One region of the Azoarcus sp. DN11 genome, then DNA from elsewhere that is predicted to be linked to it. Evidence: predicted binding sites of a transcription regulator. Region 1 holds the regulator's gene; each other region holds the start of a gene.
The links. The regulator FNR, encoded in region 1, switches genes on or off when oxygen is low (the NO sensors DNR and NnrR bind a similar motif). The targets are predictions, from matches to a motif close to TTGANCTAGNTCAA.

Region 1 (4,904 bases):
TGGCGGCGGGATGGGCATTGACTGTCGCGGGCATGCTCGTGCCCGGCATCGCCATCCTGGGGCTGATGCTGGTACTCGTCGGCTGGGGCGGGCTGCAGCGCATCCTGTGGCAGGTCGCGCATCACGGGGATCTGGAGGCCCTGCATGCCCGTCTCGTGTGCTATGCGATGATCGCCGGAATGGCCGCCGTCCTCGCCTGGCTCGGCTTTGCGGCGAGCGGCAACCCGATCTGGGCGCGCGTCGCGATCGAGGTCGCTGTGTTCTGCTCACTGCTGCCGGTGTTCTTCGGCGTGTGTCATCGCATGGTGCCGTTCTTCTCGAGCGGCGTGATCCCCGCCTACGTGATGGTGCGCCCGCTGTGGGTCATGGTCCTGGTCGTCGGCGGAAGCGCCCTGCATGCGGTGCTGGACGTCGCGGGATTGCAGGCGCTGCGCTGGGTGGTCGATGCGCCCGCCGCCTTTGCCGCGCTGTGGCTGTCGCGGCAGTGGAGGCCGGTTCCGGCGCTGAAGGTGCCGCTGCTGGGGATGCTGCACATCGGCTTTCTCTGGCTCGGAATCGCGCTGACGCTGTTCTCCATCCAGGGCGTCGCATCGTTGCTGGGTTACGCGGTCCTGGGGCTGGCGCCCCTGCATGCGATCGGCGTCGGCTTCTTCGGATCCGTCCTGTTGGCGATGGTCTCGCGTGTCAGCCTGGGCCACTCCGGACGCAAGCTCGTCGCCGACCGGCTGACCTGGGGACTGTTCCTCGGGCTGGAACTGGTGGTCGTGATCCGGGTCCTTGCTGAAGTGGTTCCCGCGGGCTGGTCCGCCACGGTCATGCTGCTCGCCGTCCTGGGCTGGCTGGGCGTGTTCGGCGCCTGGGCCACACGCTACCTGCCAATCTACTGGCGGCCGCGCAGCGACGGTCGCCCTGGGTGATCCATGTACCTGACGGTCAAGCACCTGCACGTCACGTGTGCCGTTCTGAGCGGCAGCGGCTTCCTGCTGCAGGGCCTATGGATGATGCTCCGGAGTCCCCTCGTCGATCATCGTGTGACGCGCATCCTGCCGCACATCATCGATACGGTATTCCTGGGGAGCGCGATCACGCTTGCGGTGATGAGCGGGCAGTATCCCTTCGTCGTGCCCTGGGTCACCGCGAAGGTCATCGGTCTCGTCGTCTACATCCTTCTCGGCGCGACTGCGCTGCGCTGGGGTCGCACGATGCGGACCCGCGTGCTGGCGCTGGCCGCGGCCGTCGTCACTTTCTCGTGGATCGTCTCGGTGGCGTTGAGCAAGAACCCCGCCGGATTCCTGACTCTTACCGGAGTGTTTTGATGGCCGATTCGCTGATCCCCACGTCGCCGGGTTTCGAAACCCCGCTCGAGATGCTCGAAGCCTGCCATGAGCGCCTGCAGGCACAACTGGCCACGCTGGCCCGGCTCGCGGCCTGGCTTCCCGAGCATGGTCCCGACCGCCAGGCGCAACAGGCCGCGACCAACGTGATGCGCTACTTCGATGTTGCCGCGGTGAAGCACCACCAGGACGAGGAGGACGATCTCTTTCCCGTCCTGCGCGAGCGCGTCGATGAGGCCCGGCGGGGCGAGCTCGGTACGCTCATCGACTGGATCCTGGCGGATCACCAGCGGCTGTTCGCGGGCTGGGCGCAGATGCGCGCGCGGCTCGAGTGCATCGCGCGCGGAGAAAGTGCCGACCTGACGCCGGCCGCGGTGGAGGAATTCGCGGGCGCTTACCGGCGTCACATCGCGCGGGAGGAAGGCGAATTGCTCCCCGTCGCCCGCAGCGTGCTCGGCGCGCAGGATATCGAGGTGCTGTCGGGAACGATGACTGCGCGGCGGCGCCAATAGGGCGGGGCGCCGCAATCGGCGGCACGGCACGCACCCCGGTCAGGGGCGGGGCGACGGCGACGGGTGCTGGATCAGCCGCTTCAGGCCGACGATGTCGAGAATGCGGATGTGCTTCTGCTGGACCGCGATCAGGCCTTCGTCCTGGAACTTCGAGAAGGCCCGCGACACCGTTTCGAGCTTGAGGCCCAGATAGGAGCCGATCTCCTCGCGGGTCATGCGAAGGTGGAATTCCGCGGGGGAGAAGCCGCGCGCCGTGAAACGCTGCGACATGTTGAGCAGGAAGGCCGCCAGGCGCTCTTCGGCGCGCATCGAGCCGAGGAGGGTCATCACGCCGTGGTCGCGCACGATCTCGCGGCTCATGACCTTGTGGAACTGGAGCTGTAGGCCTTCGACCACGCGCGACAGTTCCTCGAGCTTGCTGTAGGCGATCACGCAGACTTCGCTGTCTTCGAGCGCGATCGCATTGCAGGAATGGGCTTCGGTGCTGATGCCGTCGAGACCGAGCATTTCGCCGGTCATCTGGAAGCCGGTGACCTGTTCGCGCCCGTCCTCGAGTAGCACGTCGGTCTTGAACGAACCTGCGCGGATCGCGTAGATCGCCTCGAACGGATCGCCCGCGCGATACAGATGCTGCTGCCGCTTGATCTTGCGCCGCGCACCGACCAGTTCGTCGAGACGGTCGATTTCCGATTCCGACATCCCGAAGGGCAGGCACAGTTCGACCAGGTTGCACTGGGAGCATGCGACCTTCAGGCTCGCGACTGTAATCGGCACCGTCGCCTTCATTTGCACGATAATATTGTTCCTTCTACATCGACCGAGAAGTGGCAGGCGCCCGGCGGAATGGACCGTTGATCCACGTCAACCACAAAACTGCGGCTTTTTGAGATCGTACGGAATGCACTCAAGCGAAACATCCATGACCAGTCAGAAAGATCTTGTGTTCGACCAGCAGCTGATTCGCCGGTTCGACATCAATGGGCCGCGCTACACGTCCTACCCGACGGCCGACCGCTTCGTCGAAGCGTTCGATGCCCGTGCATTGCGGGACTGGCTGGCGCAACGCGGTGTCGGGGGCGTGAGCAAACCGCTCTCATTATACTTCCACATCCCGTTCTGTAACACGATCTGCTACTACTGCGCGTGCAACAAGATCATCACGAAAGATCATGCACGTTCGGCGAAGTACCTGAAGTATCTCGATAAGGAAATCGGGATGCAGGCCGCCGCATTGGGCGGTAGCCACCAGGTCACGCAGCTTCACCTCGGCGGCGGCACGCCGACCTTCCTGTCGCATGACGAGCTGCGCCAGCTCATGGATTCGGTGCACAAGCGCTTCACGCTGGTGCCGAACGGCGAATACTCGATCGAGGTCGATCCGCGCAAGGTCGACTTCGACACCGTGAAGCTGCTCGCCGACCTCGGCTTCAACCGCATGAGCGTGGGCGTGCAGGACTTCAACGAAGACGTGCAGGAAGCGGTCAATCGCATCCAGAGCTTCGATGAAACCAGGCTCGTGATCGAGTCGGCCCGCGCCACCGGCTTCAAGTCCATCAGCATGGACCTGATCTACGGCCTGCCGCGCCAGAACATCATCAGCTTCAACCGCACGCTGGAGCAGGTACTGGAGCTGTCGCCGGATCGCATCTCGCTGTACAGCTACGCGCACCTGCCGGGCCTGTTCAAGCCGCAGCGCCGTATCTCGATCAACGACATGCCGACCTCGGACACCAAGCTGCAGATCCTGCAGATGGCGATCCGCCGGCTGACGGAGGCGGGCTACGTCTATATCGGCATGGACCACTTTGCCAAGCCGGACGACGAGCTCACGATCGCCCAGCGCCAGGGGCGCCTGCACCGCAATTTCCAGGGCTATTCGACGCAGGCCGAATGCGACCTGCTGGCCTTCGGCGTGTCGGCGATCGGCAAGATCGGCCCGGTGTACTCGCAGAACGTGAAGACGCTCGACGAGTACTACGACGCCCTCGATCGCGACGAACTGCCGGTCCTGCGCGGCGTCGAGCTGACGGCCGACGACCTGCTGCGTCGTTCGATCATCCAGGCGCTGATGTGCCATTTCGAGCTGTCGATCGATTCGATCGAGATCGCGCACCTGATCAAGTTCGACGAATACTTCGCCGCCGAACTCGAGGATCTCAAGGCGATGGAGGAGGCCGGCCTGCTGAAGGTCAGCGACAAGTGGATCAGCGTGCTGCCGCCGGGGCGCCTGCTGGTGCGCGGCATCGCGATGGTCTTCGACCGTTACCTGCGCGCCGACCGCGAGCGCGCGCGTTATTCGAAGGTCATCTGAGTCCGGCCGGCGGCCCGTTGTCGCGGGCTGCCTGGGGCGGGAGAAGGTGGTACAGTGCGGGCGTCCTCGGGCGCCCGTTCTTCTTTCGTGTCCCGCCCGCGTGAGTTTCCCGCCCTTTTGTCCTTGCCATGCCTGAAACCGGTTACATCGCAGCCTTCCTGATCGGCCTTCTGGGCGGCACACACTGCGTCAGCATGTGCGGCGGGATCGTCGGCGCTCTGACTGTGAACATGCCGGGTCGCGCCGGGCGGCAGTGGCCGGTGCACCTGGCCTACAATCTCGGGCGGGTCGCGACTTACACGATCCTGGGGGGATTGCTCGGCGCCCTCGGGACCGTCGGCATGCTGTTCTCCAACGTCCTTCCGGTCCAGATGGCCTTGTATGTGCTGGCGAACCTCATGCTCGTCGCGCTGGGGCTGTACCTGACGGGATTCACGGGCCTGCTCGCGCCCGTCGAGCGGGCCGGATTGGTGCTGTGGAAGCGTGTCCAGCCTTTCACCGCGCGTTTCATCCCGGCGCGTTCGGTGGGGCACGCCTTGCCCCTCGGGCTGCTGTGGGGCTTCCTGCCTTGCGGCCTCGTCTATAGCGTGCTGACCACCGCGCTGGTCACCGGGTCCGCCGGGCGCGGCGCAGGGCTGATGCTCGCCTTTGGCCTGGGGACGCTGCCGAATCTGATGTTGGCGGGCATGCTGTTCAAGCGCTTCCGCGACATTACCCGCAACCGGCGCGTGCGATTCGTGGCGGGGA
Region 2 (4,904 bases), 1.8 Mb from region 1:
CAGTGCGCGCCGAGCGACTGCTGCGGGTGGTGGCGCGTGAGCGGGTTGAAGCGGCGCAGCACGCTGGCGGGCGCGTATTCGGTCCGCAGCGCGTCCCAGTCCACCGCATCGAGCGTGTTCTTGACCAGCAGGCCGAGGTCGGTCGCGCCCTCCATGAGCAGGCGGCGGCCGAAGAACAGCGTGTCGGCGTCTTCCTCGCGCAGCGCGAGCGCGATGTAGTCGCGCACATTGGCGGTCAGCGTGAGGTCGGGTTCGCCGCCGGCGGACAGCGGCACGAAGCCGCGCGGGCCGAGCGTGAAGTCGAGCGTCAGGCCGGCGTCGCGTACGCGCATGCGCAGGTGGCGGCCGGTCAGCGGCTCGAGGTCCTCGCGCGACAGCACGCGGCCGAGCGCGAGGTTCAGCGCAGTGGTCAGCGCGAAGGTGGGCGGGCGCTGCGGCAGGTGCGACGCGAGGCGCGCGAGCGCCGCGGGGAGCGTGAAGGCCGGGATGCGGAAATTGCTCATGCTCATGTGTGCACTCCAGGAAGACGGAATCAGGCGGAGACGTACTGTTCGACGCCGGGGCGGCCGTGCCAGAAGCCGTTGCACGGCGCTTCGACCATCAGCGTCTTGCTGCGGGTGAAGGCGTCCAGCGGCGACAGCGTGCCGGCGATGGCGTCGCGGAAGAGTTCGAGCACCGCCACGGTGTTGTCGCCCTGCGGGCTCACGCGCAGCACCTGCGCGGTGTCGCGCAGCGTCGGCAGGTCGGCGAGCAGGTTGTGCACGCGCGCGGACTGCGTCTGCACGCCGTTCAGCGTCAGGAAGGGCTCGCCTTCGCGGGTGCGCAGCACCAGGCCGTCCTTCATGCCGAGGCAGCGGAACTCGCAGGTGTCCTTCTGCAGGTTGTAGTGGCGGGCGGTGAAGCAGCGCGCCGAGTGGGCGAGCGGCAGGCGGCCCCAGGCGAGCACTTCGGTCTCGATCGCGGGCGCGCCGGAGGCGAGGAGTTCGGCGAGCACCGCGCCGGACATCTCGGGCGGCGCCATCCAGCGCGTCGCGCCCGATTCGGCCATCATCGACAGCGTCTGCGGATTGAAGATGTTGAGCGTCGGGCCGGCGATCCAGTCGCGGCGGCCGGCCTTGGTCAGCAGGTTCACCGCCGACATGTCGTTGGCTTCGACGCGGAATCCGTCCTGCGCGACGATGCGGCGCAGGGCCTTGAGGTCGGATTCGGACTCGATCAGCGATTGCGAGGACAGCACGGCTTCCTTGCCGGCGGCCTTGAGCATCGCCGCGACGTCGAGCCAGTCCTCGGCGCGCAGTTCGTGGCGGCGCGAGCACACCGTCTCGCCGAGATAGACGATGTCGGCGGGGCTTTCCGCGATCTGTGCGTAGAACTCCAGCGTCTGCTGGCGCGACCAGTAGTAGAGCAGGGGACCCAGGGCGATTTTCATTCTGTTGTTCACTTCCACGGCCGGTAGTACGCGCCGAGCGTATGGCTGCGGCCTTCGGAGACCTTGTCGAGTTCGGCGATCCACGCCGGCTGCACGGCGAAGCTGTCGGCGTCGCGCATCACCTTGTCGATCGCCTCGCGCCACACGCGCGTGACTTGGCCGACATAGGCGGGGCTGCGCTGGCGGCCTTCGATCTTGATCGCGCGCACGCCGGCGCGGGCGAGGTCGGGCAGCAGTTCCAGCGTGTTGAGGCTGGTCGGCTCCTCGATCGCGTAGTAGGTCTCGCCGTTCACGTCGAAGCGGCCCTTGCACAGCGTCGGGTAGCCGGCGCGCTCGCCGTCGTCGAAGCGGTCGATGAGGATGCCGTTGAGGCGCGTTTCCATGCCCTGGGGTGTCTGTTCCCAGCGCACGTGCTTGCCCGGCGAGCAGGCGCCGTTGCAGTTGGGCGATTCGCCGGTGGCGTAGGCGGACAGCGCGCAGCGCCCTTCGACCATCACGCACAGGCCGCCGAAGCCGAACACTTCGATCTCGACCTGGGTGTTGGCGATCACGTGCTGCACCTGCGGCAGCGACAGCACGCGCGGCAGCACCGCGCGCTGGATGCCGAAGCGCTCGGCGTAGAAGTTGATCGCCTCGTAGGTGGTCGCCGAGCCCTGAACGGACAGGTGCAGGCGCAACTGCGGGTGTTTCTTCTGCGCGTAGGCCATCAGGCCGGGGTCGGCGACGATGATCGCGTCGATGCCCATGTCGGCGGCGCGGTCCACGGCGGCCGTCCAGCCGGCCCAGTTGCCGGCCTGCGGGTAGGTGTTGAGGGCGACCAGCACTTTGCGCTTGCGGTCATGGGCGTAGCGCACGCCTTCGGCCAGCGCCTTGGCGTCGAAATTCAGGCCGGTGAAGTTTCGCGCGTTGGTCGCGTCCTTGAAGCCGAGATAGACGCAGTCGGCTCCATGGTCGACGGCCGTCTTCAGCGCCGGCAGGCTCCCTGCCGGGCAGACGAGTTCGATTTTCGTATTGGAGGTCATGGCGGGGGTTGGGGAAAAAAGCTCCGCAACCATAGTGCGCCGGCGCCCGAGCCGCGTTGACGGGGGTCAAGGGGCCGGTTCGGCGAGGCGGCAATTCTCTACAGTGGAGATCCGGAATGAGGTCACTCCGACAGGCCGGGCTCCACCTCGCGTGGGAGGCGCCGGCTTATTGACCCGGCAACCCAATACCGTTCGGGCCGAGCCTGTCGAAGCCCAACTGAGCCAGGCCTTCGACAAGCTCAGGGCGAACGGAGATGATCGATTCGACTGCCGTGTTAACAGCCTTCGATTCTTGTCGGTTTCCGCTGCTGCCCCATCTCACCCATCAAGGGGTCGAGATTTCCACGCGGCTGGCGAAAACCGGCGCGATACCGTACTTGCCGTCGCCGTATTCGATGCGTGGTATGCCGTCTTTATCGCCATCCTTCTGGTAGAGAGCTGTTTCGCCGGTCTCCTCGAACTCGCTCTGCTGGATGCCGCTCGCATCGATGGCCTGGGCCCAGAAGCGCTTGTAGCGGGCGATGAGTTCCGGGCTCTTGGTTTCCAGAATCATCTCCCGTAACGCACCGATGGCCGCACCGAGGTTCAGGGGGGTATACACGCTGGTGGCGGCGCCGAGTTCCGAGCGGTAAAGGCCGGTCTTCTCATCCCACAGCCGGGCATTCATGAAATCCAGCGCATTCCTTGCCGCCGTCTTGAAGCGCTCATCGCCGAGTACGTGGTAAGCGGCCAACAGGCCCCGGACGGTCAGGCCCTGATCGAGCAAGGCCGGTGCCCCCGCGACGGCCTTATCGCCGTCGTAGGCGGCGGTCACGCTGCCATCGCCTGCCTGCAGGGCGCTCGCCAGAAAGTCCGCCTGCCTGCGCAGCATCCCCTTGGCGCGTTCGACGACGGCCGTGTCGGTATGCACCTTGTCGACGTAGTTGGCCAGGGCGACCAGGGACATGCCCAGGTCGGCCGTCCTGGTCAAGGCGCCGCGCCCGTGCTCCGGGGTCCATTCGGAGGCCAGCACGCCGTTGGTGGCTTGATGCTTCGTTTCCATGGTCGATAGCACCAGATCGGCCAAGCCTTCGGCCAGAACGATGTACTTCTGCTCCATGATCGATCCGTCATAGGGCGTGTTGTCGCCGAATACCCTATTCCAGTTGCCTTTCACCGCGGGATCCGCGAAGTGATAGAACTCGCTCAGTCCCCACAGCAGTGAGGCTTGATCGAACAGCTGGCTGCTGTTGTCGACAACGGAAAATTCTTCCGGCCGCGGCGGCAGGTCGCCGACCATTCGCAACCGGACGCCGATACGGTGCGGGAAGTAATAGGCGCCGGGTTTTGCCGTGCGCGGATCGACGCCGCCCAGCGCCTTGCCGTCGTAGAGCATCGCCGATTTCATCATCAGCATCTTGCTGACGGCGCTCAGATTGAGCATGGCGCCACGGAAGCCGTCCTCGGGCGTAATGCCGAGATACTTGTCGTCGTGATGATTGCCTGCCAGGAAGAATTCCGACCACAGCGCCAGTTTCATCAAGACCTGGCCCTCGGCGCCCATGTCCACGACGTGGGACATCCGTCCGTGATCCCAGCGCAGGCTGAGGAAATTCTCGCGATAATTCACGCGGTAAGCCCAATCCTCGTTGCCTTTCGTATCTGCTCCATAAGGTGTGGCGGGGAAAGCGGGGCCGTAGATTTTTTTCAGGTCGTCGTCGCGCAGCCGGTTTTCGGTGCTCTGGAAGCTGCCGCCCTTGTCCAGCGGCCGGGTCAGATGCGGGTCGCAGGACTCGAACGCCAGCATCAGGGGCGAGGCATCCTCAAAGCGGCGGGGGAAGCCGGTTCTCGCCAGATACAGGGGCGTGATGTCCTGCAGCAATGTGCCCTTGTTCGATCGGACATATTCGCCGCGGTCGCGGTTGTCGTTGGCACGCCCTTGCTGCAGCGCTTTTTCCGTTACATAGGGGCCATGCACCAGATGAACGCCACAGCGGCTTTCGGTATTCAACGCTTCCATGTTGTAGCGCGAGTACCAGTAGGATTCGACGGTGGCCATGAAGATCAGGTCGCTATCCATCGGGATCCCCCGGTTTCCCGCCTGGATCAGGAACGGGAAACCGCTTCTTTCCATTTCGTTGGCCAGGTACATGGCTTCCTTGGTGGTGAAACGGCGGTCCGTTACGGTGGCCTTGATCGGGCTTCGGTATCGATCCAGATTGACCTGTTCGGTGCCGACGGCTTTTTCGAGCCGGTCGCCGGCCTGGCCGCGGTCCTGAGTTGAAAGCTGGGCGCAGCCGGCCAGAGCCAGCAGCGCGATCTGGGTCGCGACGACATTGAGCTTGAGTAGTCTTTTCATGACGATCTCCCGACGTTAAAAGGTATGCTGGACCGACAGATCGAAAGTCCACGTGGGCGAAGGTCCCTGGTCGGGTTCGGCGATCCGGACGGCCGGACTGGCAGTGATCCGGTAG
Region 3 (4,904 bases), 2.1 Mb from region 1:
GACGTTTTCGGCGTGGAAGCCGTCGACGTCCTTGTCGACGCAGATCGCCTCGAGGACTTCGGCTTCGTTGAACTGCTTCGGCAGCGGCAACTGCACGAGGATGCCGTGCACCGCCGGGTCGGCGTTGAGTTGGGCGATTTTCTTCATGACCTGGGCGGCATCGACGTCGACCGCGAAGTCAAAGCGCAGCGAGCGGATGCCGGCCTTTTCGCAGCCGGAGACCTTGTTGCGCACGTACACCGCGGAGGCGGGGTTGTCGCCCACCAGAATCACCGCGAGGCAGGGTTGCACGCCTTGCGCGGTGAGTTGCGCCGCACGTTGCGCGAGTTCGCCGCGCACGCGCGCAGAAAGCGCGTTGCCGTCGATGATGCGAGCCGTCATTATCGAAGCCCCGAATGAAAAACTTCGTATTTTATCGCAGGATCATGGGCTTGTGCGATTCGATTCCGTGGTCCTGGGGGCGTTGGCACCAACACTGGAGGATGGCCTCGACCCGCCGCCGGCTGCCCGCGTGCCGGGTGACCGCGGCTTGCGTAGCCGTTGCGTGTGCGACTCAGCGGGGACAGGCGGGATTCATCCCGCCCTGCGCAAGAATCACGACGACGCCCCGGGCGGGATGAAATCCCGCCGCTTTTACCGCGACTCAGGCGGCTTTCGCTTCACCAGCCACTGCCCGCCGCCCCGCCTCGAAGGCCTCCCGGTTCGCCTCGACGAGTTGCGGCTTGCGTGCGCCGAAGCGCGCCAGCACGGCGTCGCGCAGGACTTCGGCAGGGAACGGCAGGCGGTCGGCACAGGCGCCGAGCATCACGGTGTTGCCGAGGCGGATGTTGCCGAGCTCAAGCGCAAGCGAGGTGGCGTCGAACGCATGCACCGCCAGGCCCAGTGCGCGCATGCGCGCGACAGGATCTTCGGGATAGTCGAACAGGCCGAGATTCACGACCGGCGGGACGATGCGGCCGGCGTTCACCAGCGCGATGCCGCCGGGGCGCAGCATGTGACTCCAGCGCAGCGCTTCGGCCGACTCGAAGCCGATCAGGAGGTCGGCTTCGCCCGGCACGATCTGCGGCGACAGCACGACCCTGCCGAAGCGCAGGTGCGAGGTCACGACTCCGCCACGCTGGCTCATGCCCGCGACTTCGGTCTTCTTCACGTCGAAGCCGAGCGAAATCGCCGCTTCGGCGAGGATCTCGGTCGCCGTCATGACGCCCTGCCCGCCGACGCCGCACACGAGGATGTTGGTGATCTGGGACATGGCGGCGCTCACTTCCTGACGAACTGGACGGACTGGATGGACTGGACGGGCTGCGCGTGCACGATGGCTTTCGGCGCACAAGGCTGCACGCACAGGCCGCAGCCGGTGCAGGCGGACGTTTCGATGCGCACGAAGGAGAGGTCGACTTCCTTGCCCGAAGCCTTGACCTCCTTGTCGCGGCGCGTGACGTGGATCGCGGGGCAGCCGACTTCGACGCAGTTACCGCAGCCGGTGCAGCGGTCTTCCTCGACCAGGTAGGACTTGGCCGGCTCGTAGTGGTCGATCAGCACGCAGGGGCGGTTCGTGATGATGACCGAGGGCTCCTCGATCTTCGTCTCCTCGCGCAGCGCCTTGAACAGCACCGGCAGCTGGTAGGGATCGACGACGCGGATGCGCTCCTTCTTCACGCCGAGCGCCTCGCACAGCCGGGCGAAGTCGACGCGCTGGGTTTCCTCGCCGTGGATGTCGCGGCCGGTGCCGGGGTTGTCCTGGCCGCCGGTCATGCCGACGGCGCGGTTGTCGAGCAGCAGCACCGTGACGTTGCCGCGGTTCCAGGTGATGTCGAGCAGGCCCTGCATGCCCATGTGCATGAAAGTCGAATCGCCGATCACGGCGACGACCTTCTTGTTCTCGTCAACCTTGCCACGCCCCTTGTCCATCCCCAGCGCGGTACCCATCGATGCCCCCATCGAGATGCAGGAGTCGAGCGCGTTCCACGGGTGCCCCGCGCCCAGCGTGTAGCAACCGATGTCACCCGCGATCAGCACGTTGCGCATCTGCGAGAGCGTGTAATACACGCCCAGGTGCGGGCACGCGACGCACATCGTCGGCGGGCGCGGGAAGACCTGCTGGGGCGGCACGTGCTCGGGTTCCGGCACGGCCTCGCCGCGCAGGCGCCTGACGGCGGGTTCCAGCACGTCGGGCGCGAGCTCGCCGATGCGCGGCAGCACGTCCTTGCCGTGGCAGGCGATGCCCGCGGCCTTCATTTCGGTTTCCAGCAGCGGCTCGGTTTCCTCGACGACCAGCACGGTGTCGACGGTCGCGGCGAAAGCGCGCAGGCTCTCCAGCGGCGGCGGACAGGACAGGCCCAGCTTGAACACCGGCGCATCGGGGAAGGCGTCGCGCACGTGCATGAAAGTCGGCCCCGAGGTGACGAAGCCGATGCGGCGATCGCTGCCGTCGATCCGGAAGTTGAGCGGCGACGCCTCCGCCTCGGCGCGGGCCGCGGTCTCGCGCTGGAACACCGACGGCAGGCGCGGCTTGGCGTTGCCCGGCACCATGACCCAGTGGCGCGGATCCTTCACGAAGCCGGCCGGCTCATGCTCGCTGCGCCCGCCCGTCTGCACGACACCCTTCACATGGCAGATGCGCGTCGTCAGGCGCAGGATCACCGGGCTCTTCAGGCGTTCGGACAGGTCGAAGGCCGCCAGCGTCATCGCGTAGGCCTCCTGCGAATCGGCCGGCTCCAGCACCAGCACATGCGCGAAGCGGCCCCAGTAGCGCGAATCCTGTTCGTTCTGCGACGAGGACATGCCCACGTCGTCGGCGACGGCGATCACCAGTCCGCCCTCGGTGCCGGTCACGGTGATCGTCATCAGCGCATCCGAGGCGACGTTCAGCCCGACATGCTTCATCGCGCAGAACGCGCGGGCGCCGACCATCGATGCGCCGAGGGCCACTTCCAGCGCGACCTTCTCGTTCACCGACCACTCGGTGTAGAGGTCGGGGTAGCGCGCCAGCACTTCGAGGATCTCGGTGGACGGCGTGCCGGGATAGGCGGCGGCGACGCGCGTGCCGGCTTCCCAGACGGCGCGAGCGACCGCGTCGTTGCCGGAGAGGAACAGGCGGGCGGCCGCGGGGACGGGCTGGGTGGCTGGCATGGGGGGACCCTGGGCAATGTGAATGGGGACAGCAAAGTTTACCGATCGGTCAACTTTGCCCCATTGACGAGGATCAAAGGCGCGGGCCACCCCGCGCCGGACGGGCGCGCCCCGATGTGCCTCCCCTTGAACCGCGCCGAAGGGCGCGGTCGGCAGCGCTTACTCCATCACGCTGAGGAACCGGGCGACGGACTCGATCTCGGGGTCGTCGATGTTCTCGACAACCGTATGCATCACCATGTTCGGCGAGGAGCGCGAATAATCGCGGAAGGCCCGCAATTGCGACGCGAGGTACTGGGCATGCTGGCCGGCGAGCCGCGGCAGGTACATCGCGCCACGCCCCTGCGGGCCGTGGCAGGTCGTGCACGCCGTCACGCCCTTCGCCGGAATGCCGGCAAAGTAGATGTGGCGGCCGCGGTCGACCTGCTCGGGATCACCTCCCGTTTCCGGCACCATCGGTTTTTCACTGAAATATTCGGCCAGCGCACGCATCTCGCCGCCCGAGAGGTCTTCGACGCGTTTCTGCATGCGCCTGCTGGTGCGCACGCCGGTCTTGAAGTTGGCCATCTGCCGCGTGAGATAGTCGACGTTCTGTCCCGCAAGCTTGGGGAACGCCGCGTCCCCGCTCAGGCCGTTCGTGCCGTGGCACCTGTGGCAGCGCTCACTCACCAGTTGCTCCGCGGGCCGGTCGGGGGCCGCGATGGCCGGCGCCACGCCGCCGAGGACGAGAACCGCGACCAGAAACTTCCCGACGCTCATACCCCTCCCCCCAAACCTCACAGGCGAGCCGCTACCTATCCGCGGCCGCCGACTCCCGGTAGGACCAGCACGTTCTGGACGAGTTCGGCGAGCGAATTCGCCTCCATCTTCTCCATCACCCGCGCCCGATGCACTTCCACCGTCTTGATGCTGATGCCGAGCACGTCGGCGATCTGCTTGTTGAGCTTGCCGGCGATGATGAGATCCAGCACTTCGCGCTCGCGCTGCGTCAGGTGCATCAGCCGCCGCGCCGTGTCGGCTTCGTGCTGGCGCTTGTTGCGGCTCTCCTGCTCGGCTGTCAGGCACTCTCCGATCAGGTTCAGCATGTCGCGCTCGCTGAACGGTTTCTCGATGAAATCGATCGCCCCTTTCTTCACCGCCGATACTGCCATCGGCACGTCGCCGTGACCGGTGATAAAAATCACCGGTAGCGTGCAATGACGGCGCTTCAACTCCTCGAACAGTTCCAGCCCGCTCATGCCCGGCATGCGCACATCGAGCACCAGGCAGCCGGTCATCGCCGGCAGGTAGTCGCGCAGGAAGCTCTCGGCCGACTCCCACGCCCGCACGCGATGGCCGCTCGATTCGAGCAGCCACACCAGTGAATCGCGCAGCGCCTCGTCGTCGTCGACGATGTAGATGCATTGTTCAGACACGGCGGACTGTCCGGTCACCGGCGACCTCGGTGGGCAATGTGAATGAGAAGATGGTACCCCCTTCCGGGTTGGAATCCACAATCAGGCGCCCGTCGTGGAATTCGATGATGGAGCGGCAGATGTTCAGGCCCATCCCCATGCCTTCCGCCTTGGTTGTGTAAAAGGGCGTGAAGAGACGCCCGCGCTCTTCCTCACCGATGCCGTGCCCGCGGTCGATGACCGCGACCTCCACCGCCCGCGGGCCGAGCGAGCGGGCACGCACGGTGAGCACGCGCTGCTCGTCGGGCAGGTCCGCCATCGCGTCGATGCCGTTCTTCACCAGGTTCAGCACGACCTGTTCGATCATGATGCGATCGG

Region 2: ubiU (ubiquinone anaerobic biosynthesis protein UbiU) is a predicted target of FNR. The motif match lies at 2,508-2,521, and genes of this name have one in related genera.
Region 3: CDA09_RS06940 (thiamine pyrophosphate-dependent enzyme) is a predicted target of FNR. The motif match lies at 3,196-3,209, and genes of this name have one in related genera.

What each region holds. Positions count from the first base shown of each region.
Region 1 is NZ_CP021731.1:3,643,268-3,648,171, reverse strand. Features, by position in the region: gene CDA09_RS16845 (NnrS family protein) at 1-917, shown strand, start outside; gene CDA09_RS16840 (SirB2 family protein) at 921-1,316, shown strand; gene CDA09_RS16835 (hemerythrin domain-containing protein) at 1,316-1,846, shown strand; gene fnr (fumarate/nitrate reduction transcriptional regulator Fnr) at 1,886-2,632, opposite strand; gene hemN (oxygen-independent coproporphyrinogen III oxidase) at 2,766-4,157, shown strand; gene CDA09_RS16820 (sulfite exporter TauE/SafE family protein) at 4,286-4,904, shown strand, end outside.
Region 2 is NZ_CP021731.1:448,517-453,420, forward strand. Features, by position in the region: gene ubiT (ubiquinone anaerobic biosynthesis accessory factor UbiT) at 1-503, opposite strand, end outside; gene CDA09_RS02015 (U32 family peptidase) at 533-1,429, opposite strand; gene ubiU (ubiquinone anaerobic biosynthesis protein UbiU) at 1,438-2,451, opposite strand; gene CDA09_RS02025 (hypothetical protein) at 2,777-4,789, opposite strand; gene CDA09_RS02030 (coiled-coil domain-containing protein) at 4,805-4,904, opposite strand, start outside.
Region 3 is NZ_CP021731.1:1,510,772-1,515,675, reverse strand. Features, by position in the region: gene folD (bifunctional methylenetetrahydrofolate dehydrogenase/methenyltetrahydrofolate cyclohydrolase FolD) at 1-381, opposite strand, end outside; gene CDA09_RS06945 (indolepyruvate oxidoreductase subunit beta) at 644-1,252, opposite strand; gene CDA09_RS06940 (thiamine pyrophosphate-dependent enzyme) at 1,261-3,132, opposite strand; gene CDA09_RS06935 (c-type cytochrome) at 3,292-3,891, opposite strand; gene CDA09_RS06930 (response regulator transcription factor) at 3,927-4,547, opposite strand; gene CDA09_RS06925 (PAS domain S-box protein) at 4,540-4,904, opposite strand, start outside.